4 regions of the Acidovorax sp. 69 genome follow, and region 3 is predicted to be linked to each of the others. Evidence: predicted binding sites of a transcription regulator. Region 3 holds the regulator's gene; each other region holds the start of a gene.
The links. Region 3 encodes FNR, which switches genes on or off when oxygen is low (the NO sensors DNR and NnrR bind a similar motif). Its sites were predicted from a motif close to TTGATNNNNATCAA; they were not measured.
Positions count from the first base shown of each region.

Region 1: the regulator FNR is predicted to act here: its motif matches at 3,120-3,133, upstream of CLU85_RS22750 (universal stress protein).
Region 2: the regulator FNR is predicted to act here: its motif matches at 4,503-4,516, upstream of ubiM (5-demethoxyubiquinol-8 5-hydroxylase UbiM).
Region 4: the regulator FNR is predicted to act here: its motif matches at 2,056-2,069, upstream of CLU85_RS19675 (DASS family sodium-coupled anion symporter).

Region 1 covers NZ_PGEP01000001.1:4,941,385-4,946,992, reverse strand. Annotated here, with positions in the region: gene CLU85_RS22770 (LysR family transcriptional regulator ArgP) at 1-183, shown strand, start outside; gene CLU85_RS22765 (TetR/AcrR family transcriptional regulator) at 292-915, shown strand; gene CLU85_RS22760 (fasciclin domain-containing protein) at 1,009-1,947, opposite strand; gene CLU85_RS22755 (fasciclin domain-containing protein) at 2,003-2,458, opposite strand; gene CLU85_RS22750 (universal stress protein) at 2,644-3,066, opposite strand; gene CLU85_RS22745 (metallophosphoesterase) at 3,179-4,024, opposite strand; gene CLU85_RS22740 (LysR family transcriptional regulator) at 4,037-5,014, opposite strand; gene CLU85_RS22735 (hypothetical protein) at 5,141-5,581, shown strand.
Region 2 covers NZ_PGEP01000001.1:16-5,623, reverse strand. Annotated here, with positions in the region: gene CLU85_RS00030 (solute carrier family 23 protein) at 1-593, opposite strand, end outside; gene CLU85_RS00025 (zf-TFIIB domain-containing protein) at 733-1,485, shown strand; gene CLU85_RS00020 (class I SAM-dependent methyltransferase) at 1,839-2,753, shown strand; gene ubiM (5-demethoxyubiquinol-8 5-hydroxylase UbiM) at 3,117-4,427, opposite strand; gene CLU85_RS00010 (hypothetical protein) at 4,597-5,028, opposite strand; partial or broken gene CLU85_RS00005 (BCCT family transporter) at 5,236-5,608, opposite strand, start outside.
Region 3 covers NZ_PGEP01000001.1:3,294,584-3,300,191, forward strand. Annotated here, with positions in the region: gene hemN (oxygen-independent coproporphyrinogen III oxidase) at 1-1,164, opposite strand, end outside; gene fnr (fumarate/nitrate reduction transcriptional regulator Fnr) at 1,355-2,077, shown strand; gene CLU85_RS15075 (hypothetical protein) at 2,145-2,438, opposite strand; gene CLU85_RS15080 (FixH family protein) at 2,499-2,774, opposite strand; gene ccoG (cytochrome c oxidase accessory protein CcoG) at 2,839-4,284, opposite strand; gene ccoP (cytochrome-c oxidase, cbb3-type subunit III) at 4,358-5,275, opposite strand; gene CLU85_RS15095 (cbb3-type cytochrome c oxidase subunit 3) at 5,300-5,437, opposite strand; gene ccoO (cytochrome-c oxidase, cbb3-type subunit II) at 5,450-5,608, opposite strand, start outside.
Region 4 covers NZ_PGEP01000001.1:4,285,420-4,291,027, reverse strand. Annotated here, with positions in the region: gene CLU85_RS19680 (methyl-accepting chemotaxis protein) at 1-412, shown strand, start outside; gene CLU85_RS19675 (DASS family sodium-coupled anion symporter) at 436-1,950, opposite strand; gene CLU85_RS19670 (GlxA family transcriptional regulator) at 2,123-3,190, opposite strand; gene CLU85_RS19665 (amidohydrolase) at 3,316-4,659, shown strand; gene CLU85_RS19660 (NAD(P)/FAD-dependent oxidoreductase) at 4,694-5,608, opposite strand, start outside.

The DNA of each region.
Region 1 (5,608 bases), 1.6 Mb from region 3:
GTGGGCGTGGTGCCTGAATTGCTTGCGCGTGGCCCCATTGCCGATGGCAGCATGGTCGACCTGGCGCCGGGCCGGTCGCTGCCGATCCAGCTGTACTGGCATTGCTGGAACCTGGAGTCTGAATTGCTGGATGTCCTGTCGGCCGCGCTGACGGGCGCTGCCGACAAGGCGCTGGTGCCCTGAACTTATTACCCGTGTGCGCAGCGGGAGGCACGGTTTGTGCACGCAAAAACGTGAACGACGTAGTTGTATTGCAACTTAGTCATTTATTTTTCTACCGTGATGTATAAAATGAGAGCCATGCAAACGCAGCCACCCAAAGTCTCGTTCAAGGAGCAGATGCACCAGGCACGCGAGGAGGCCATCCTCCAGTCTGCCTGTCGTCTGCTGGGCGAAAAGGCGTTTGACGCCATGACCATGGACGATGTCGCCAATGCCGTGGGCATTGCAAAGGCCAGTCTGTACAAGCACTTTTGCAGCAAGGAAGAGCTGTGCAGTGCCGCCATGGTGCAAATTCTGGGCCGTGTGCAAGCCTACCTGGCAGGCCTGCCTGCTGAAACGCCCCCGCTGGACAAGCTTCGCGCGCTGGTGCGCTGGTCTCTGGAGCGTTTGCTGACCAATGAGATGCCCTTGCTGCCCAGCCGCAACTCCACGCTGCGCGCAGTGCTCATGGCGAACAAGGACTACCTCAACGGCCTGGTGGTGGTGAGCGACCAGATTGGTGGGTGGATCACCGAGGCGCAGTCGCAGGGCGTGATCAATCCCACTTTGCCACCCATGGTGGTGCTCTACACCCTGTACGCCCGGGCGTGCGATCCGGTGGTGAGTTTTCTCAAGGAAGGTGGCCAGTACTCAGACGCAGAGATCGTCGACTTGGTGGTGCGTACCTGCTTTGATGGACTGGCCGCGCGCTAAGACCCAAGGTTCAGTCACCAGATTCACACTTCTGGCACAGAAAAAAAGCCCGGCATGCCGGGCTTTTTTGTGGGTGTGATGGGCTGCACTCCATCACTTGGGCAGGATCACCTTGTCCACGACGTGAATCACACCATTGCTGGTGAACACGTCGGCCGCCACGATATTGCTGGTTCGCATGTTCTGGTCGGTGATCACCAGGCTGGCGTTGATGGTGAAGGTCTGACCCTGCACGGTGGCGATGGCAGTGTTCAGGGGCACTTCCGCTTTCAGCACACGCGCGGGAACCACGTGGTACGTCAGCACCTTGGTGAGCAGAGCCGTGTTGGCCAGCAGGTCTGCCTTGCTCACGCCCAGCTCAGCCAGCAAAGCAACAAAAGCAGCGTTGGTGGGGGCAAACACCGTGAACGGGCCCGTGCCCTGCAGCGTGCTCACCAGGCCCGCAGCCACCACGGCTTCGACCAGGATGCTGAAGTCGGGCAGTGCCGAGGCGGTGGCGACAATGTCCTTGTCGGCGGGCAGCAACACGCGGTCTACCAGGTGCACCACGCCGTTGCTGGCCTGGATGTCCGTGCTGGTGATGGTGCTCACGCGGTTGCGGCCGTCGGTGATCTTGAGGCCGTTGTTCGATTCGATCTTGAAGAAGCCGCCCGACACCGGGGTGATCGCCTTGCCCAGCGGCACGTCGGCCCGCATCACCTTGCTTCCGAGCACATGGTAAGTCAGCACGGCGGTCAGCAACGGCTTGTTTGCCAGCAGCGCCTCCTTGGTCACGCCCAGCTCGGCCAGCAGCGCTGCAAACGCTGCGTTGGTGGGGGCGAACACAGTGAGTGTGCCCGTGCTCAGCGTCGGGGCCAGACCGGCAGCGACCACGGCTTCGACCAGGATGCTCAGCTCGGGGGTGTTCTGCGCCAGCTCGACGATGTTGCGCTGGGGCTCGTCATCGCTCCCCCCGCAGGCTTGCAGCAGCGTGGTGCTGGCGCCCAGGGCGGCTGCCATCAGGACGGTGCGGCGATTGAATACGGTGTTCATGGCGGCTTCTCCTCGTGAATGGATGGTGGTGGAAAAGAGCGGTTGTGCGGGGCGCTTACTTGGGCATCAGCACCGTGTCGATCGCATGGATCACGCCGTTGCTCGCGGCCACGTCGGTCGCGATGACCTTGGACTGGTCCACCATCACGCCCATGCTGGTGCCCACGGTGAGTTCCTGGCCCTGCACGGTCTTGACCTTGCCAGCCTTCACGTCCTTGGCCATGACCTTGCCAGGCACCACGTGGTACGTCAGCACCTTGGTCAGTGCGGCCTTGTCGGCCAGCAGGCCGTCCAGGGTGGCTTTGGGGATCTTGGCAAAGGCTTCGTCGGTGGGCGCAAACACCGTGAAAGGGCCGGGGCCCTTGAGGGTGTCCACCAGACCGGCGGCCTGGACGGCGGCCACCAGGGTCTTGAAGTTGCCCGCCTTCACGGCGGTGTCAACGATGTCTTGCGCCATGGCGCTGAAGGTAGCGCCAGCGGTCAGGGCGAGCGCAATCAGGGTCTTCTTCATGGGTCGTTCCTCTTGGTTTCGATGGAAATGACACGCCAGGATGGGCGTGGCGCGAATGTATAACTATTTGGTATCAAAGTAAACCAATTGGTTATTTCAAAACCAATTGGTTTTATCGGGACAAAAAAAAGCCCCGCACAGGCAGGGCTGGTACAGCACTCGCGTGCCGTGGGGAGAACCGGGACTCAGCGCACGATCAGCAAAGGCACCTTGCTGTGGGCCAGTACCTGGGTGGTGACGGAGCCCATCACCAGCGTGGCGATAGCGCCGTGGCCGTGTGAACCCATGACCAGCAGGTCGAACTTGCCGGTATCGGCTACCTTGGCAATGGTTTCACCCACTGTGCCCACCTTGACGGTGCGCTTGGCATCCACGCCATGGCGGCCCAGAAATTTGCACACGGGCGCGAGAATTTTCTCGGCTTCTTCGGCATGGTAGTTGTCCACGACTTCCTTGCCCAAGGCGGCACGTGCGCGGGCGGGCAGCGGGGCCTGTACGGTGAGCACGGTGTAGGTGTGGGTGCCACCCAGCAGTTCTTCATGGGTGGCCAGGTAGGCCAGCATTTTTTTGGTGTAAGCGCTGCCGTCGACAGCAAGCAGGATGTTCATGGTGTTCTCCGAGAGGGGATAAGGCAGACTACTCTGCGCGGGCGTCTGTTGTCTTGACTTGCGTCATATTGTTCTCCCTGCGCGCGGCGGTGTCTAAGGATCCGCACGCCGATCATACGGGGACCGTCCAGCGTGGCTGGAAGGTCGCCTGTTCCCCTTTGCGGGCATACCCCAGCGGGTTGGCCACCACGCGACACTGCCACACCGAACCGTCACTGCGCTGGCCCCCGGCCGTGTAGTCGCTGGGCGCATGCAGGTGGCCGTGTAGCCACAGTTGTGCGTGCGCCAGCAGAGTGTCCAGGGCATTGCAGAAACCGGCAGTGCCAGGCACCAATCCATAGCGTGGATCAGCGCTGCGCAGACTGGGCGCAAAGTGGGTCACGGCCACCGTGGGGCCATCAAACGGCTGTTGCAGCGCGGACGCCAGCCATTCCTTGCATGCCAGCGCTTGTTCACGCATGGGCTCCGCCAGAAACGGCTCTCCCTGGCGCGTGCCACCAGTCTTGCGCAGATAGAAGTTGGCGGCGCGGAAAGCCTTGTCGCGCAATTTCAAGCGCCGGCCCAGGTCGGTGGTGCCCTCATGGTCGGCCAGGGCGTCGAAGTCGCTCCAGAGCGTAGTGCCGACGAAACGGACGCCCTGCAAAGTCAGTGTTTCACGCTCCAGCCATGTGATTCCGAGGCGGTCGCAGGTCTGCCTCAGTCGCAGATGTGCCGCATCGAAGTCCTGGGCGTCGTATTCGTGATTGCCCGGCACAAAAAGCACCGGCGTGGGCCAGCCCGCATGCTGGGGCAGGGGTGAAAACCGGGCCAGACCAAAGTCGTCATCATCCAGTTGCGAGCCTGGCTGGTAGGAGCCGACATCGCCCGCGAGAATCAATACATCGGCGCCAGGTGCGGGCTCTGGAACAAAGTGAGGGTGCGCCTCCAGGTGGAGGTCGGACAGAAGCTGGATGTTCATCAACGGTGCAGTCTACGGGGTCTCTTGGGTGTCCTGCCCGGGGAAGGTCCGCTTCGCAGAGCGCGAGAGCGCTTGCAACAACCAGGTCATGGCCGCCTGCTGCGGGCCGCGCCGGCGCCACAGGGCGTCCACATGCACGGCCGGCACGTCCAGCGGCAAGGCCCTTTGCACCAGGACATCGGCGATGCCGGTGACGGGTACAAAGTGGCGGGGCAACACGGTCAACAGGTCAGAGCCCGACACCACCCGCCCGGCCGTGAAAAACTGGTTGACCGTGATCACCACCTTGCGCTCGCGGCCGAGCGAGGCCAGTGCCTCGTCGATGAAACCAAAGGGCCGACCCGAGAAGCTGACCAGCATGTGCCGGGCCTCGCAGTAGGCGTCCAGGGTCAGTGGGCTGCTAGCCAGGGGATGGCCCCGTCGCATCACACACACATATTCACCGTCGTACAGACGTCGGCTTTCGAACGCCACCACGCCACCCGATTGGGCGCGCGCCGTGAGGTCTGCCAGTGCGGCAGGAAAGTAACCCACGGCCATATCGGCGGCCTCCTCTTCCAGCAGGCGTCGGGGGTCGCGGGTGGTCAGCGGCAGCACGCGGATGGAGATGCCAGGGGCCTCGCATTCGAGGATTTCTACAAGCGCAGGCACCAGGGTGGCCGCGGTAGCGTCGGCCATGGCCAGCACAAAGGTGGACTCGGCCGTCGTGGGGTCAAAGTGCCCGGGTGCCAGGGATTCCTGCAAATGGGCCAGTGCCTCGCGCACCGGGGGCCACAGCGCCAGGGCCCGTGGCGTGGGCTCCACCCCCTGGCCGCTGCGCACCACCAGTTCGTCCCCCAGTACCTCACGCAGGCGCCGCATGGCATTGCTCACGGCGGGTTGGGTGATGGACAGCTTGTGGGCGGCGCGTGTCAGGCTGCGCTCCGCCATCACCTCGTCGAAGACGCGCAGCAGGTTCAGATCCAGGGAGCGGAAGTTCAAGGAGCCCATAGCGCAATCATCACTGACATGAATATCAATGATTCAAAATATAAACTTGAATGTGCAAAGGGTAAACCCTAATATCACCCCATCGCCCGGCAATCTCGCCACAAGCGTTAGACAAGGGAAACCGAAATGACCAGCTTTGCCAACGTTGAATACCCCACCGAACACCCCGGCGTTGTGCGCGCCGAAAATGCTGCCACCGCTCTGAAGAGCGCTGCAGCCAACTTTGACGGCGCCCGAGGCGCTGCCACCCTCTTGCTGGCCGCTGTGGTGTCGGCCATGTTCGTGGTCGCCAACCAGGTGATCGACACCTGGACCGAAGGCCACCTGCTGGCTGCCTGGATGGTGATGTGGCTCATTGCTTTTGCGGCACTGGCTTTGCTGACCTCCCCCGCGCGCCGTGCCGGGATCGCCCTGCGTGGTGCAGTGTTGGCCTGGGCTGAAAGCCGCCGCCGCGCCGCAGAAGACCAACGCACGTGGCAAGTGGCTATGAAGGACCCCCGCATCATGGCTGAATTGAACCACGCGATGGGCATCCCCACGGTGGACAACATTCGCAAGTACTACTGAGCCATCCGCGCAGTTCCCGCTGCGCTG
Region 2 (5,608 bases), 3.3 Mb from region 3:
ATCAGCAGACGCTGCACCATGCCGCGCGTGAGCACGGCCACCAGGCCCACGCTCACAAAGGTCACCACCTGCATCCAGCTGTCAAAGTTGCTGGCCGCCATGTTCTTGATGGGGATGCCCGCCAGGTTCAGGCCGATCACCGCCACCACCGAGCCCGTGACCACGGGCGGCATGAAGCGCTCGATCCAGCCCGTGCCCACGGCCTGCACCAGCACGCCGATCAGCGTGTACAGCAGGCCACACGCGATGATGCCGCCCAGTGCCACGGCCATGTTGGCGTTGGGCCCCTGGCCCGCATAGCCCGTGGCCGCAATCACCACGCCGATGAAAGCGAAGCTCGAACCCAGGTAGCTGGGCACCTTGCCGCCCGTGATGAGAAAGAAGATCAGCGTGCCAAGGCCGCTCATCAAGATCGCGACGTTCGGGTCAAAGCCCATCAGGATGGGCGCCAGCACCGTGGCGCCAAACATCGCAATCACATGCTGCACGCCCATCACCGCAGTCTGCGGCCAGGGCAGCCGCTCGTCGGGGGCAATGACACCGCCTTGTTGCAACACCTCAGCGCTTTTCACGCGCCAGTTCATGAATCCCATGTTGTCGGTTCCTTGTTGTAGAGGCGTGGATGCTAGTCGCTGAATGCGTGCGCTGCAGCCAACCGGTGGGTCGGCAGTGGCCCCGCGAAGGGTTAGGATTTGGTCCACCCCGTGTTTCGCACTGCACCGTAGAGCCGCCATGTCACCCCTGCCGTCCTGTCCTTCCTGCCGCCAGCCCATGCAGCAACACCGATTTGCCAGCAACCTGGGTGACACACTGGAGCTGGACATCTGCTTTGCCTGCCAGGGCCTGTGGTTTGACAAACACGAAAACCTCAAGCTCACACCCACCTCGGTGGTCGAGCTGTTCCGCCTGCTGCATGAGCACCGTGTGGACCAGCACCAGCCGCTTTCTGACGGCATGGCATGCCCGCGTTGTGTGCGCCCGCTGGAGAAGGGCTTCGATGTGGTCCGCAGCGGCCGCTACATGATCTACCGCTGCACGCGCCAGCATGGCCGCTTCAGCACCTTCTCATCGTTCATGATCGAAAAGGGTTTCGTGCGCCACATGACGCGCCCTGAGATCGACAACCTGGCCAAGCGCGTCGGGGCTATCTATTGCACCAGCTGCGGCGCCCCGGTGGACATCCGCAAGGACCACGCCTGCCCCCACTGCCGTGCGGCGTTCTCCCTCATCGACCCCGAGGCCGTGGTGCGTGCCATGGAAGGCTACGCCCAGGCCGGTGCACGCGCCAAGGCCCTGGCGGCAGCGCCTGCATCACCGGTGGACATCGGCGACGCACTGGTGGCCCTGGAGCGCGACCGCACTCAGGCTGAGCGCGCACGTCAGAAGCGGGCATTCACCGGCACCAGCGATGCGGATGACAGCTCCTTCACGGGGGATTTGCTGGCGGCGGGGGTGGCGCTGGTGTGGGCGTTGGTGAAAGACTAGCGGGAGTTTGTGGCTCTGTGATGGTGTGTTCCAAGCCCCGTGACTCAGGAGCTCCGTGCGCTTTGCTGAGTGGATAGACCGCAGGTCCCGTGAGTGCTGGGATGTGTGTGAGGCCCGTGTGGTGATAACGCCCTGGCTGATAGGCGCGCCCATGCAGAGATGTGGCCATGGCGCTGTGCCATCCCGGAAAGCAAAGGAGTGTGACGACGAGCCTGCAGAGACCCGGGACATGGCTGCGCAATAAGTCCTTCATCTTCTGCATATCCCGTTCACAATGAACGCCGCAGGCCTGTGCCGTGGGCCTCCCGCACCCCACACAACCGTGGCGCACTCCGCCACAGGAGGAGAGCCCCGTGCAGCAGCCCCGAAGCCGACGCCGTGTTCGATCCACCGACACCCCCACCGCCGCACCCTGCCATGACCTTGCACCCGATCGTCAGGCCTGCCTGCTGGAGCGCGCTCAACTGCAGCCCGTGCCCAGCACCTTGTTGATTCCCTTGGCGGCGCGTGCCCATGGCGGGCGCTACTTTCCCTGGCTCGATTGCCACGATGGGGTGGCAAAGGCGTTGCTGGCCCAGCTGGGCGCCGACGTCACGGCAACCCTGGATGACCTGCCCACGGTGCTCAGTGTGCTGTGGCGCACCCGGGCCATCAAGGACGCAGGGCGGGCCTTTTTTGCCGAGCACCCGCAGGCCCTGGGCGTCAACCTGGGGTGTGGGCTGACCCACCATTTTCAGTGGCTGGACACGGGGGCCAACCAGTGGCTGGATGCCGACTTGCCCGAGGTGATGGCGTTGCGCCAGCCGTTGCTGCCCCCGCGTGCGCCACGTGCGCGCCATGCTGAGGTAGACCTCGCGCAGCCGGGCTGGTGGAAACGGCTGGGGTTGCCTTCGCGCAGCAGCGCGCAGCCGGTCTTGCTGGTGTGTGAAGGCGTGTTGATGTACCTGCAGCCCACACAGGTGCATGCCGTGTTGGCCGAGTTTGCGCAGTGCGCACCGCCGGGTTCGCGCATCGTGCTGGATGTGCTGACGCGCCAGGCCGTGGGCCATGCTGCCCGGCACCCCAGCGTGGGGCCTACGGGGGCGGAGTTTTGCTGGGGCGTGGGCCGCATGGTGGAGCTGACCACTGCGCACCCGCGCCTGCGGCTGCTGCGCGAACAGAGTGCGGCGGAAGGCTATGGCTGGGCGGGCATCACGCTGGATGCGCTGTGGCGGCCCTGGCTGGGGGCGCCGGTGTATGGGGTGGCCACTTTGGCGGTGAAAGACTGATGCACCGTGAGCTGATGCTGCCGCTGCAATGGCTGCTGAGTCGGCGTCAAGGCACCTGAAGCCGTTCACGCTGCGCCTGTGTGAGCCCCGCGCGAGGCTTCGACAGGTTCAGCCCGAACCGGTGTGGACGTCCAATGATGCCGACCCGATGGAGGAAGAGACAGACCCGCCTGAGCCGCAATGGCCAGGGACCCTCTGCACGAATCAGCGTGCCGTGTGCATCTGCGGCCCCGGGCGGTCTGCCGTGTTGCAAATACTCGCAATGGCTACCGCTATTGCTACGTTTTGCGTTTTGCGTTCTGCGCCTTGCAGCCCGTCCCGATCCGCAGCGCACCCTGACCACTTGATTCGTGCACAGGATCCCTAGGTCTTGTGCAGCGCTGTCGCCTGTCTGGGCGACAGCACCCGCATCCACCGGGGCGCCTGGCCCGTGAGCTGCCCCACGATGGCCGCCTGCAGCGGAGGCAGGTGCCGGGCGCCCTGCAGCACCAGTTGCCGCAGCAGGCGTGGCACGGGGCGTGCGTCGGTGTACAGCCGCACGATGGCGTTGGTGCCCTGGTAAATGGGCCAGGCGTGGCGGTGGTGGCCCTGGGCATAGGGTGCGAGTGCGTCGGCGCTGCCCGTGTCCTGCCCCCGCTGGCGCGCGCTGACCAGTGCGGCGGTCAGCCTCTCCACCCCGGCCAGGCCCAGGTTGTAGCCATGGGCCGTGACGGGGTGCATGCCCACGGCGGCGTCGCCCAGCAGCGCGCAGCGGTGGGCTGCAAAACGCTGCGCATACACGGCCACCAGCGGGTAGGCGTGGCGATCGCCCACCAGCACCATGGCCCCCAGTTGGTCGTTGAACTGGGCCTGCACCTGGGCGGCGAATGCGTCCGGGCTCTGTGCCATCAGCGCGGCGGCGTCGGCCGCTCCTGCCGTGACCACGACCGAGCACAGGGGGAACCCATACTGCGGGTCGTCGGGCAGGGGCAGCACGGCCAGCGTGCGCTCGTAGCCAAAACACTCGTGCGCCACGCCGCCGTGCGGCAGGGCGTGGCGCATGCGGCAGACGATGACGGTGCGGCCAAAATCGGTCATCTGCGCGCCCATGCCCAACTGGCGGCGCGTGGCCGAGAAGCGGCTGTCGGCCGCCACCAGCAGCGGGGCTGTCAGGCGATGGGGCGGAGCGCCCACCGCAGAGTGCGCGCCTGCAGGGCTGGCGGGGACATGGTCCAGTTCTGCATGGCTGGCCAGCGTGGCCACGCGCGTGACCTGGGCGCTGGTGATCAGCTGTACACCCGGCGTGCGCACCGCCACGGCATAGGCGGTGCGGCGCAGCGCATGGTTGGGCACGATGAAGCCCAGCGCGCCGGGCGCGGCGCCTGCGGGGCGCCCCTGGGTGTTCAGTTGCAGCGCGCCGTGGTGGCCCAGCGGGCCGTCATGCACCTGGGCTTCGCGGATGGTGCCCACCTCATGGTCGGCCAGCAGGGCCCAGGAGCTCAGGCGTTGCAAGGTGTCGCGGCTGGGGTGGGTGAGGGCGATCTCGCGGCCGTCGGGCGCCGGTGCGGCCAGCGCGCGGTCGCTCTGCTGCTCCACCACGGTGGCGGTGAACCCGGCCTGTGCCAGGGAGATGGCCAGCGACAGGCCCGCCGGGCCTGCGCCGACGATGAGCACGTCGCTGTGGTGGGTGGTCATGGCGTGAAAAAAAAAGCGCCTGCCCCGGTGCGGGGAGGCCACGCGCCATTGTGGGTGGGCGGGCCTGGGCGGGCTTTGCCTTGCGTCAAGCCATGGCGTGACGCTGCTACCTAATTAATAGCTGCAGGCGCTTATTCATCAAGCGCTAGAAGGTAGAAATACCCAAATTTCAGTCCTTGGCCGCCTTGCGCGGGGTTTTGGTGGACTTCTTCTTGGCGGGGCCCGACTTCTTGCCCCGCAGGTGCAGCACCCAGGCGACCAGCAGCCACAGATAGCCTGCCGGAATGCTGTACGCCGCAAACGCCGCCAGCGACAGCGGCGGCGCGGTGATGGAGCGCGGGTTGGCGATGGTCTCCAGCAACTGGCGCGTGCCGGTGCCCAACGCAGGGGTGGCTTGCGGGCTGCCCGAGCGGGCCATGAGGGCCCCCATGAAGGTGAAGAACTCCATCAGCAGCGCGCCGATCAGAAAGCAGGCCAGCAGGGCCATCAGCTGCGCAAACGCCCGCCGGTTGCCCTTGGCCAGAAACACGACGGCCGACACCAGCCACAGCACGGGCAACAGCAGGACCATGGCAGGCCAGGCGGACAGGAGCATTTGCATGGGAGGAGGAGATCGTGTGTCGGGTGCCGGTCGGCTGCGTCAGGGGGAGCGGTGCCGAACATGCCCGGACAGCCGCCGCACCACAGGTGTGGGTGCGGATGATAGACGCACCCTCACGCGCCCCGGCAGCGTCTTTTGTGTCACTCTGTTTTTCATAGCTGCCAGCTCATAACAGACGGGCGCTGGCAGCATCAAAGGCGCAAAACGTTACGGTGAGGCCGGTGGCGGGGCCTTGGTGGCAGCCGGTGGCTCCACCATCTCGCGCATGCGGCGGCGCAGTGCGCGGTCGCGGCGGTCGTCGGCCTCCCAGTCGGCCTTCACGCCGCGCCACAGCGCCCATGCCATCAGCAAGATGACCAGGGTGAACGGCAAGGCGAACACGATGGTGGCGGTCTGCACCGCCTTCACGCCGCCGGCCAGCAGCAGGCTGATGGCGATGCCCGAGACCAGCACGCCCCAGATGATCTTGACGCGCGCAGACGGGTTCTCTTGCCCGCCCGTGCTCATCATCCCCAGCACCAACGTGGCCGAGTCGCCCGAGGTGACAAAGAACACCAGCACCAGCAAGGTGGCCACGAAC
Region 3 (5,608 bases):
ATACAACAGCTCGCCCTGGCACATCAAGGCCATGATGGCCGCGCGGCGCACCAAGTCATCGCGCGTCAGCGCCAAACCGCGTACGACAGGAAGACGCCCCTGGTCAAGGAAGTCGTAGTACTCTTCCAACGTCTTGGAATTCTGGCTGTAGGTGGCACCTACTCGCCCAATCGCAGAAACCCCGAGCCCGATCAAATCACAGTCCGGTTGTGTGCTGTAGCCCTGAAAATTCCGATGCAGGCGCCCCTGCCGCTTGGCCACGGCCAGGGCATCTGAGGGAAGAGCGAAGTGGTCCATGCCCACATACACGTACCCGGCGTCCATGAAAGCATCCAGCGACCGCGAGAGCATGGAAAGCTTGCTTGATGCCGTCGGCAGCTCGGCAGAAATGATGCGCCGTTGGGGCTTGAAACGCTCAGGAAGGTGCGCGTAGGCATACAACGCAATGCGATCTGGCCGCAACTGGACCACCTGCGCCAACGTCCGGTCAAACGACTCGGGGGTCTGGCGCGACAAACCGTAAATCAGGTCCACATTCACTGAGTCGAAACCCAACGAGCGCGCAGACTCCACCAACGCAAACACCTGCTCGGCAGGTTGTATACGGTGTACGGCCTTTTGCACTTCGGCGTCAAAATCCTGCACACCAAAACTAAGTCTGTTAAACCCCAGCTCAGCCAACAGTGCCAACCGATCCGCATTGACGGTGCGAGGATCCACCTCAATGGAGTATTCCCCCCCAGGCGCAAGGGTGAAACTGCGCTTGAGCATGGACATGAGTTCGCGCAGTCCCGCGTCGGACAAAAACGTCGGCGTGCCTCCACCCAGATGCAGCTGACTCACCACCTGCCCAACACCACAGTGCGCAGTGTGCAGATCAATCTCGCGGCTCAGGTAGCGCAAATAGACATCTGCGCGATCGTGGTGCTTGGTAATGATCTTGTTGCAAGCGCAGTAGTAGCACAGCGACTCGCAGAAGGGAATGTGCACATAGATGGACAGCGGAAGCGCTTTGGCCACGGACCCAGAACGGCGTTGCTCCAGCGCCAGAACATAGTCGTCCTGCCCAAACGCCTCGACAAAACGGTCGGCTGTCGGATAGGAGGTATAGCGGGGTCCTGGCACGTCAAAACGGCGCAGGAGATCGGGCGAAACAGCAGTCATGGGGGAATATCCTTGCGTACACCCTGACTGTGCCGTACCCTCTGGATCATGTCCTTGACCTGCATCAAGCGAACGAATGGGCCAACCAGCGACAATTTGATGCATGTCAGTCGCTCAACCGCCCCTTGAGGCTTTGTCGCCGTACCGAACCGGGCGCGATATGCTCGACACCTAAACCTAGCTCACGCCTATGAACCCGCTCACCATCAAAGTCGCCTGCTCCAACTGCAACCTGCGAGAGCTGTGTATGCCCGTAGGCTTGAACGAAGAGCAGTTACAGCGCATCGATGAAGTTGTCGCCGTTCGACGCAAGATCAAGCGCGGCAGCACGTTGTTTCGCAATGGCGAATCCTTCACCTCACTGTACGCCATACGCACCGGTTTTTTCAAGACCTGCGTGGCTACCGAGGATGGGCGCGATCAGGTCACGGGCTTTCAGATGGCGGGTGAAATCATCGGCCTTGACGGCATCGTGAACGACCACCACACCTGCGATGCCGTGGCCTTGGAAGACGCCGAAGTTTGCGTCATGCCATTCGACCGCATCGAAGAGCTGTCCCGCGAAGTCACGGCCTTGCAGCACCATGTGCACAAAATCATGAGCCGCGAAATCGTGCGCGAACATGGTGTCATGCTGCTGCTAGGCAGCATGCGCGCTGAAGAACGTCTCGCGGCGTTTCTGCTGAATCTGGTGCAGCGTCTGCATGCACGCGGGTTCTCCCAGTCTGAATTGGTGCTGCGCATGACCCGCGAGGAAATCGGCAGCTACCTTGGCCTCAAACTCGAAACGGTCAGCCGCACGTTCTCAAAGTTTGTGGAAGAAGGCATTGTGGAAGTCAAGCAGCGCCACGTCCGCATCCTGGACACGGATGCCCTCAAGCGGATCGTGAACAGCCAGCAGGCCTGCCACTGACCTGACCAGCTGCGGCCGCACTGCAGCCAACAGGCTCTAATACACCCAAGGCGCTCGCGTCAGCGCCTCACGAACACGAGGGTGTCTTGCGACAGTCGTCAGGCCGCTCACCGTCAGGCACCGGGCAACGATTGACCTCAAAGGGCGACATCGCCAGCAACGTGGTCAACGCACTGGATGCCAGCGTGATGATCCAGAACGCGAAGAACGCCAGGGTATAAACACCCTGTCTTGAGAGCGCCAAGGGCTGCCCAAACCAATGCAGGTCCTGCGGATCGACCATTGCAAAAACAAGCATCTCCAGCACTCCCGCCATTAAAAAAGCGGGCCATGCTATCCACATTAGGCGTTGCATCCACATATCAGTCCTGACTCCTTGTACGGACTGCCCAACAACGGCAGCGCCGGATGTTCACTGAACTCAGCGCGGCTGGTCTTGCACCGGCGTAGCTGCATGGTTACGGGCCTTCATGGCCGGTGCCAAGCTCTTTTCTGGCGCTTCCAGCGTCTTGTTGATCTCGATGCCTTTGCGGTAGTAATCCTCGGCAATCACCGGATCGGGCCGCGAAACCGCGAGCCATAAGGTCACAAAGCCGGCAACGATCACGATGGCCGGCCCGGCAAGCACCAGCCAGACATGGCCGAACTTCCACCAAGGTGCCGCTGCCGTAGATCCAATGGCTGGGTTTGAAGACATGCGATTTACTCCTCAACAATCTCGATCAACACAAGGCCAAAACGACCTTGCACAAGGATGCCACTCAGCGCGGCACCAAAAACACAGATTTCTCAGTGACATGAGCGGCAGCCCCGACCGCGCCCACATCAAATTGAACGGCATGGGAACCCGGTGTGGCGGATCCATACGGTATTTGCAGCCGCACAGCCACCCAGCGTGACTCGGCAGGTCCAATGTCCACTTCAGCCTCTGAAGACACTTCCAATCCATCCAGACCACGAGCGCTGATACGGTAGCGCTGCTCGCCCTCGGTTGCATTCATGATCTGCAGGCGGTAGATGTTCTCCAACTTGCCTCCGGCCACGATGCGCGAAAGTGCGGCACGATCTCGTACAACGTCCACTTTCAGCGGAGTGCGCGTGACCAGGCTGGCAAGCATGGCCAAGCAGAGCGCCACCAACACCGCGCTATAGATCAGCACACGGGGACGCAACACGCGTCGAAAAATCTGCGACTGCGTCCAGCGCTGGGCCACACCGTTCTGGGTGGAATAGCGAATCAGTCCCTTCGGGTAGTGCATCTTGTCCATGACGGTGTTGCACGCATCCACACAAAGACCACAACCAATGCACTCGTACTGCAAGCCCTTGCGGATATCAATACCCACCGGGCACACCTGGACACACAGCGTGCAGTCGATGCAATCACCCAGGCCCTTGGCCTTGTAATCCACTGTCTTGGTACGCGGACCTCGGGGCTCGCCCCGCTCCACGTCGTAGCTCACGATCAGGGTGTCCTTGTCAAACATGGCACTCTGGAAACGAGCATAGGGGCACATGTACTTGCACACCTGCTCGCGCATGAAACCTGCATTGCCGTAAGTGGCAAAGCCATAAAAAAGCACCCAGAAGAGTTGCCAGCCGCCCTCCAGGATCAGCAACTCGCTGCCCAGCTCACGAATAGGCACAAAGTAGCCCACGAACGTGAAGCCCGTCCAAAGAGCCACCGCAATCCAGACGATTTGCTTGAGGAATTTCTTGCGGACCTTCTCAAAGGTCCAGGGGCCATTGTCCAGTCTCAGACGCGCACTGCGATCGCCCTCAATCTTGTGCTCGATCCACATGAACATCTCTGTGTAGACCGTTTGCGGGCAGGCAAAGCCACACCACAAACGCCCTGCCACCGCCGTGAACAGGAACAACGACAGCGCCGAGATGATCAGCAACCCGGTGAGATAGATGAAATCCTGCGGGTACAGCACCAACCCGAAGATGTAGAACCGGCGAGCCCCCAGGTCAAACAGCACCATCTGGCGCTGCCCCCATTCAAACCAGGGCAGCCCATAAAACACGATCTGCGTGAGGAACACCATGCCCCAGCGCCACCGCGCAAACAAACCGCTGATGGAGCGCGGGTATATCTTCTTCTGGGCTTCGTAGAGCGAGACGATTTCGCCCTCAGAAGACGCATCGGGCGCGACTGGCGTGATGGGAATGACCTTGCGAGCAGGCTCGCTGGGTGGCTTCATGGTGTCGCTCTACAAACGTGGGTACGAACTCGAAAAGAACCGGGCGGCAACCAAGCGGTTGCCGCCTGTGGGGTCAGCGCGCTGCAGCCACCTGCTTGTTCGACAAACCCCAGACGTAAGCCGACAGCACACCGATCTGCGCTTCTGTCAGCTTATCTGCCTGTGCAGGCATCTGGTTCACCTTGCCATTGTTGATCATGGCAGTGATCGCGGCCTCGCCCCAGCCATGCAACCAAATGTCATCGGTCAGGTTGGGTGCACCCAAGGCCTGATTGCCCTTGCCGTCCATACCATGGCAGGCTGCGCAGGCTGTGAACTTGGACTTGCCCAGCGATGCACGCAGCGAATCGTGCGGGCTGCCTGACAGGCTGAGCACGTAATGCGACAGGTTGCGCACGTCTTCAGGCGTACCAACGGCCGCAGCCATAGGAGGCATGTTGCCAATGCGCCCCTTCTCCAGCGTTTCGCGGATTTTTTCGGGGGCGCCGCCGTGCAACCAGTCGCCATCGGTCAGATTAGGGAAGCCCTTGCTGCCGCGTGCATCGGAGCCATGGCACTGCGCGCAATTGTTCATGAACAGGCGCTCGCCAATGGCGTGGGCCTGGGGGTCCACGGCCACTTCTTCGGGCTTCATGGATGCAAAACGGGCATACAGCGGCTCAAGTTCTGTCTTGGCCTTGGCCATTTCAGCCTCATATTCGCCTTTTTGCGTCCAATTCAGTTTGCCCGTGAAGGTGCCCAAACCAGGGTATGCAGCCAAGTAGCCCAGGCCAAACACAATGGTGATAACGAACAACCACACCCACCAGCGTGGCAGGGGGTTGTTCATTTCGACCAGGTCCTCGTCCCAGACGTGGCCCGTGGTGTTGTCGGCCGTGGCCATAACCTTCTTGCGGCCTGCCATCCAAAGCAGAATGCCACAGGCAATGATGCCGACCAAGGTCAGCGTGGTCACAAAGACCGACCAGAAATTGCTGGTGAAGTCACTCATGGGGTGTTCTCGTTCTGGTGAAGGTCAATCTTGCTCGAAGGGCAGTCGGGCCGCCTCATCGAACCGGGACTTGTTGCGGCCCCTGTAGGCCCAGACCCAGATGCCAATAAAGCAAGCCATCGATGCCAGTGTGGCGACGATGCGCATGGTCGTGATGTCCATGGCAAATCTCCTTTACTTGAGCGCGCGGCCCATGACTTGCAGGTAAGCGATAAGGGCGTCCTGCTCGGACTTGCCCTTGACTTCACCCGCTGCTGCGTTGATCTGCTCATCGGTGTAAGGAACACCCACGGTGCGCAGCGCCTTCATGCGGGGAGCCATTACGCTCGGATC
Region 4 (5,608 bases), 990 kb from region 3:
GCGGGGTTTTGCCGTGGTGGCCAGCGAGGTGCGCAGCCTGGCCCAGCGCTCGGCCACAGCGGCCAAGGAGATTGGGGGCTTGATCAGCGACAGCGTGCGGCAGGTGGATGAAGGCACCCAACTGGTGCACGCGGCGGGCAGCACCATGGGCGAGATCGTCCAGTCCGTGCAGCAGGTCGCCACCATCATTGGCGAGATCAGCACGGCAGCGCGTGAGCAGACCACGGGCCTGAGCCAGGTGGGCGAGGCCGTCTCGCAGCTTGACCAGATGACGCAGCAAAATGCCGCGCTGGTAGAAGAATCGTCGGCTGCCGCGCAGGGCCTGCGGGTGCAGGCGCAGCAGCTGGCCGAGCTGGTGGAGGCGTTCCGTTTGCCTGCTGCGGCCGCCGGTGCGCAGAGGGCGTTGCGCTAGAGGCCCCGCAGGCTAGACCTGGGTCAGGTGCGGGTCACCATGAGGCCCAGCCAAGGCCAGTAGGTCAGCGCAAAAACCACCAGCAGAACGACCCCGGTCAGCGTGATCACGATGCCGGTGCGTACAAAGTCGTGTGCGTCAAAAGTGTCAGTGCCGTAGGCGATCATGTTCTGCGGCGCGTTCACTGGCAGGATGAAACCAAAGCTCACTACGAACTGCAGGATCATCGTCATGCCCACCACGTTGATGCCGGGCGTCTGCACGGTGGACAACACGCTGATGACAATGGGAATCATCGTGGAGGCCAGTGCGGTGGCGCTGGCAAAACCCAGGTGGATGACGATCAGGAAGCCCGACAGCAGCATCAGGATGGCAAAGGCCGATGCCATCTGCAGGCCCAGGTGGCTCACGATGAGCTGGGCCAGCCAGCCCGCCGCCTTGGTCTGCAGCAGTGCAGAGCCCACGCTGATGCCCACGGCAAACAGCACCACCGTGCCCCACGGGAAACCCTTTTGCGACTGCTTCCAGTCCATCACGCCGATGCGTGGAAACAGCATCAGCGCGACGGCCGCAATGGTTGTGGAGGTGGTGTCAAAGTCGTGCAGCACCTTTTCGGTGGACCAGAAACCCAGCAGCACCAGCACCACGGCCAGCAGCTTCCACTGATTCAGCGTCATGGGGCCCAGTTCTGCCAGCTGCTGTCTGATGGTTTCTTGTCCGCCGGCAATGGCCTGCATTTCAGGCTTCATCATGCGCGTCATGATGAAGAACAGCGCCACCGTCATCAGCGCTGCAAATGGGGCGGCGGCCACAAACCATTCTCCCCAGGTGATCTGCGCGCCCAGTTGCTTTTCGATGAACCCTATGGCCACCATGTTCTGGGCAGCAGCGGTCTTGATGCCCACGTTCCAGAGGCTGGCGGTCTGTGCCGTGGTGATGACCAGCAGCGCGGCAAAGCGGCTCTTGCGATCCACCTTGAAGGCCAGCACAAAGCCCATCATGATCGGCATGAGGCAGGCTACACGGGCCGTGGTACTGGGCACGATGAACGACAGCAGAAACCCCACCACCATGGCTCCGATCACGATGTGGTGGGTTTTTGCCCCCACCTTGGACAACACGGTGAGTGCAATGCGCCGGTCCAGCCCCGTGGCCGTCATGGCTGACGCGATGAAGCAGGCTGCGGCCACCAGCGCCACGGCACTGTTGGCAAAACCCGAGAGCGCCAGGCTCAGCGCAGCGCCCGTGCCCATGTCGGCGCCGTCGGGCTTGGCTACACTGGGCGCAAAAGCCAGCAAAAACACCATCAGCGCGGCGATCACCACCGCACTCACTGAATATTCGAGTGCCTCGGTCATCCAGACCACCACGGCGAACGCCAGGATGGCCAACATGGTCTGCCCCGCCACCGGCAACCCGGCTGGCGTGGGCAATGCCAGCACCGCCAGCAGCGCCACCAGGGCGCCGATCAGGCCGAGCCGTTGGGCGAGACTTGCGGAAGCGCTGGGGGACGCGCTGGGCAAAGACGGGGTGGACATGGGCTTCTCCTGGCGGTGCGCAATGCGCGCGAACAAAGGCAGATGCGCCTCTTAGGGCAAAAAAGCGCAGGGCTTTCCAGTGTTGCAACATGCCCCGGGCGGGTGTTGATGCAGATCAAGGGGCTGTGGCTGCGTGGGCGCGGGCTTTTTTTTGTAATGCAGACAGAGCGCGCTAGGTCCCCATATCTACCCGCCAGCGCCGCCGGGGGGCTCGCAGCGTGTGGCGCTGTCGGTACTCGCCCGGTGGCATGCCGGTGTGGCGTACAAAGATGCGCCGGAAAGCCGCCGGGTCGGCGTAACCACAAGCCACTGCGATGCTGGGTACGCTCTCCAGCGTCACTTCCAGCAGGACCTTGGCGCGTGCGCAGCGCAGGCTGTGCAGGTGGTCCAGCGGCGACTGCGACAGCTCTTGCTGAAAATGCCGCAGCAGCGTGCGCGTGCTCACGGCTGCGGCTTCGGCCAGCCGGGCCAGCGAATAGGGCTCGTCCAGGTGGGCTTCCATCCAGGCCATTGCGCGCGCCAGTGTGCTGTCGCGTGTGGCCGGGATGTGCTGCTGCGCGTTGGCTTGCAGCGCGGCCCGGGCACGTTCGTGGTCGGGCCGAAGCACGCTGGCGCAGGCTTGGGCCAGCCCGTCACCCAGGGCGTGGCGCACCAGGGCCACGGCCATGTCTCCCAGGCTGTGCGGCAGTGCGCAGCTGAGCCAGGGGCCGTCGTCGACGAAGTCTTCCCCCAGAGTGAGCGCGATCTCGGGAAAGTCGCGTTCGAAGCCGGCAATGTAGAACCATGGCAGGCTGGCCTGATGGTCGCGCAGCCGCCCGCTCTGCGCCGCCAGCCAGGCGCCATTGCCCAGTGTCAGCACTTTCTGCCCCGCATCGAGTGCAATGCCGATCCGCCGGGAAAGCGCGCGGTGGCGCGTGGCCACGCTGCGAATGGCGGGAATGTCTGCGGCATGGAATGAGGGGATGAACCAAGCGAAAGCGGGTCCCTCGGTGGCTGCCGTGGGGGACTGTGTGTATGCCGCCAGAGGGCCAGGCATCGGCGCCAAAGGCTGACCATCGGCATCCAGCAGGCGCCAGCCCAGGCGGGGGGTGCCCGCTCCCCCGCGCAGACCCGCCAGCAGGTTGGCGCTGCGCAGCAGGTCGATGAACTGCAGCGCATTGCCCAGTGCGGATTCGGGCAGCAGCGGGATGTCGATGCGAAAAACCGGGGTCGTTGTGGACGGTGCAGAAGAAGGTGGCATGGCGATATTGGCTCTGTGGATGGCCATTTTCGCTTGCATCCAAAAGGGCTTGGGGTCTTAGCATGAATGTGCGTTTTGTTGGCCTCCTTCCTTTTATTGTTGTCATTCACCGCACGGATCTGTTCATGCACAAACCCCTCTCTGCCATTTCGTGGGCCGCCAGCCTGCTCGTCAGCGGCCTGGCCTTCGCTTCTTCGGCCCAGGCCCAGGCGCTGGACGCGGCGGGTCTTCAGGCCATCGACACCGCCGTGAACAAGGTGGTCCCCAAGATGGTCAGCTGGCGCCGCGACATCCACGCCCACCCTGAACTCTCGGGCCAGGAGGTGCGCACCGCCAAGCTGGTGGCCGAGCACCTGAAAAAGCTCGGCATGGAAGTGCAGACCAACGTCGGCGGCACCGGTGTAGTGGGCACGCTGCGGGGCGGCCTGCCGGGTAAAGTGGTGGCCCTGCGCGCCGACATGGACGCGTTGCCTGTGCCCGAGAACACCGGCCTGCCTTTTGCGAGCAAGGTCAAGTCCAACTACCTGGGCAAGGAGGTGCCGGTGATGCACGCCTGTGGTCACGATGCGCACACGGCCATGCTCATGGGTGCGGCCGAGGCGCTGGCGGGCATGAAGGCGCAGCTGCCCGGCACCATCAAGTTCATCTTCCAGCCCGCCGAGGAAGGCGCGCCGGTGGAGCCCGACGCGACCGGCAAAGTCCCCAGCTTTGGTGCCAAGGCCATGGTGGAGGAGGGCGCGTTGAAAGACGTGCAGGCCATCTATGGGCTGCACATCACCGCCAACCTGCCTTCAGGCGTGGTGGGCTACCGCAGTGGGCCTTTGATGGCGGGCTCCGACAGCCTCAAGATCCTGGTCGAAGGCCGGGGCGGCCACGGCTCGTCGCCCTGGAACGCCGTAGATCCTGTGGTGGCCGCGAGCCAGGTCGTGCTGGGCCTGCAGACCGTGGTCAGCCGCCAGCTCAACATCAGCAATGAGCCCGCAGTCATCACCATCGGCTCCATCCAGGGCGGCACGCGTTACAACATCATCCCCGACAACGTGGAGCTGCTGGGCACGCTGCGCACGTTTGACGAAGGCATGCGCCAGGAGGCCTTGAAACGCATCACGACCACCGCCGAGTCCATTGCCATCTCCAGCGGCGCCAAGGCCAAGGTGGTGTTTGGCCCCGTGGCCTACCCGGTGACCACCAACCCTGCCGAGCTGACGGCGGCGTCGCTGCCTGCGCTCAAGCTGGCGGTGGGTGGCAAGGCCATGATCATCCCCAAGGTGAGTGGCTCGGAGGACTTCTCCGAGTTCCAGAAGGTGGCCCCGGGTTTCTTTTTCTTCCTGGGCGCGCCGCCCAAGGACAAGGACTTCAAGACCGCACCGTCCAACCACTCGCCGCTGTTCGACATCGACGAAGACCAGCTGCCCGTGGGCGCGCGCACGTTGGCCGCACTGGCGGTGGACTTTTTGCAGCGCAAGTGAGCGGGGCGGCTGACCCGCTCTTCACCGCTGCTGGTCAGCCTGCTGTGCCGAGAAGGTTTCGGGCCACCGCTTCGCCCACCTTGATGCCATCCACCCCGGCCGACAGGATGCCGCCCGCATAGCTGGCGCCTTCGCCGGCCGGGTACAAGCCGGCGGTGTTCAGGCTCTGCAGCGTTTCGTCGCGCCCGATCTTGAGCGGTGACGAGGTGCGTGTCTCCACGCCCGTCAGCACTGCGTCGTGCATGTCAAAACCTTTGATCTTGCGGCCGAACACGGGCAGCGCCTCGCGCAGCGCCTCGATGGCGTAGCCGGGCAGGGCCGCGTGCAGGTCACCCAGGGCCACACCGGGCTTGTACGAGGGCTCCACCCCGCCCAGTTCGGTGGACGGCTTGCCCACAATGAAGTCGCCCACCAGCTGGCCCGGCGCGCTGTAGTCACGCCCGCCCAGCACATAGGCATTGGATTCCAGCTGGCGCTGGAGCACCAGGCCTGCAAGGGGGTGAAAGCTGTTGGCAGCCTGTGCTTCGACACCATAGGTGCTGCCCAGGTGGGTTTCAAACGCCGTGGCATCGGTGGGGTAGTCGCGGGGGTCAATGCCCACCACCATGCCCGCATTGGCGTTGCGCTCGTTGCGCGAGTATTGGCTCATGCCGTTGGTCACCACGCGGCCCGGTTCGCTGGTGGCGGCCACCACGGTGCCGCCGGGGCACATGCAAAAGCTGTACACCGCACGGCCGTTGGCGGCGTGGTGCACCAGCTTGTAGTCGGCCGCGCCCAGCAGCGGGTGGCCCGCGTGGCGGCCCCAGCGGGCGCGGTCAATCACGCCCTGCGGGTGTTCGATGCGAAAGCCGATGGAAAACGGCTTGGCCTCCATGGCCACACCGCGCTGGTAGAGCATGGCGAAGGTGTCGCGCGAGCTGTGGCCCAGCGCCATCACCACGTGGTCGGC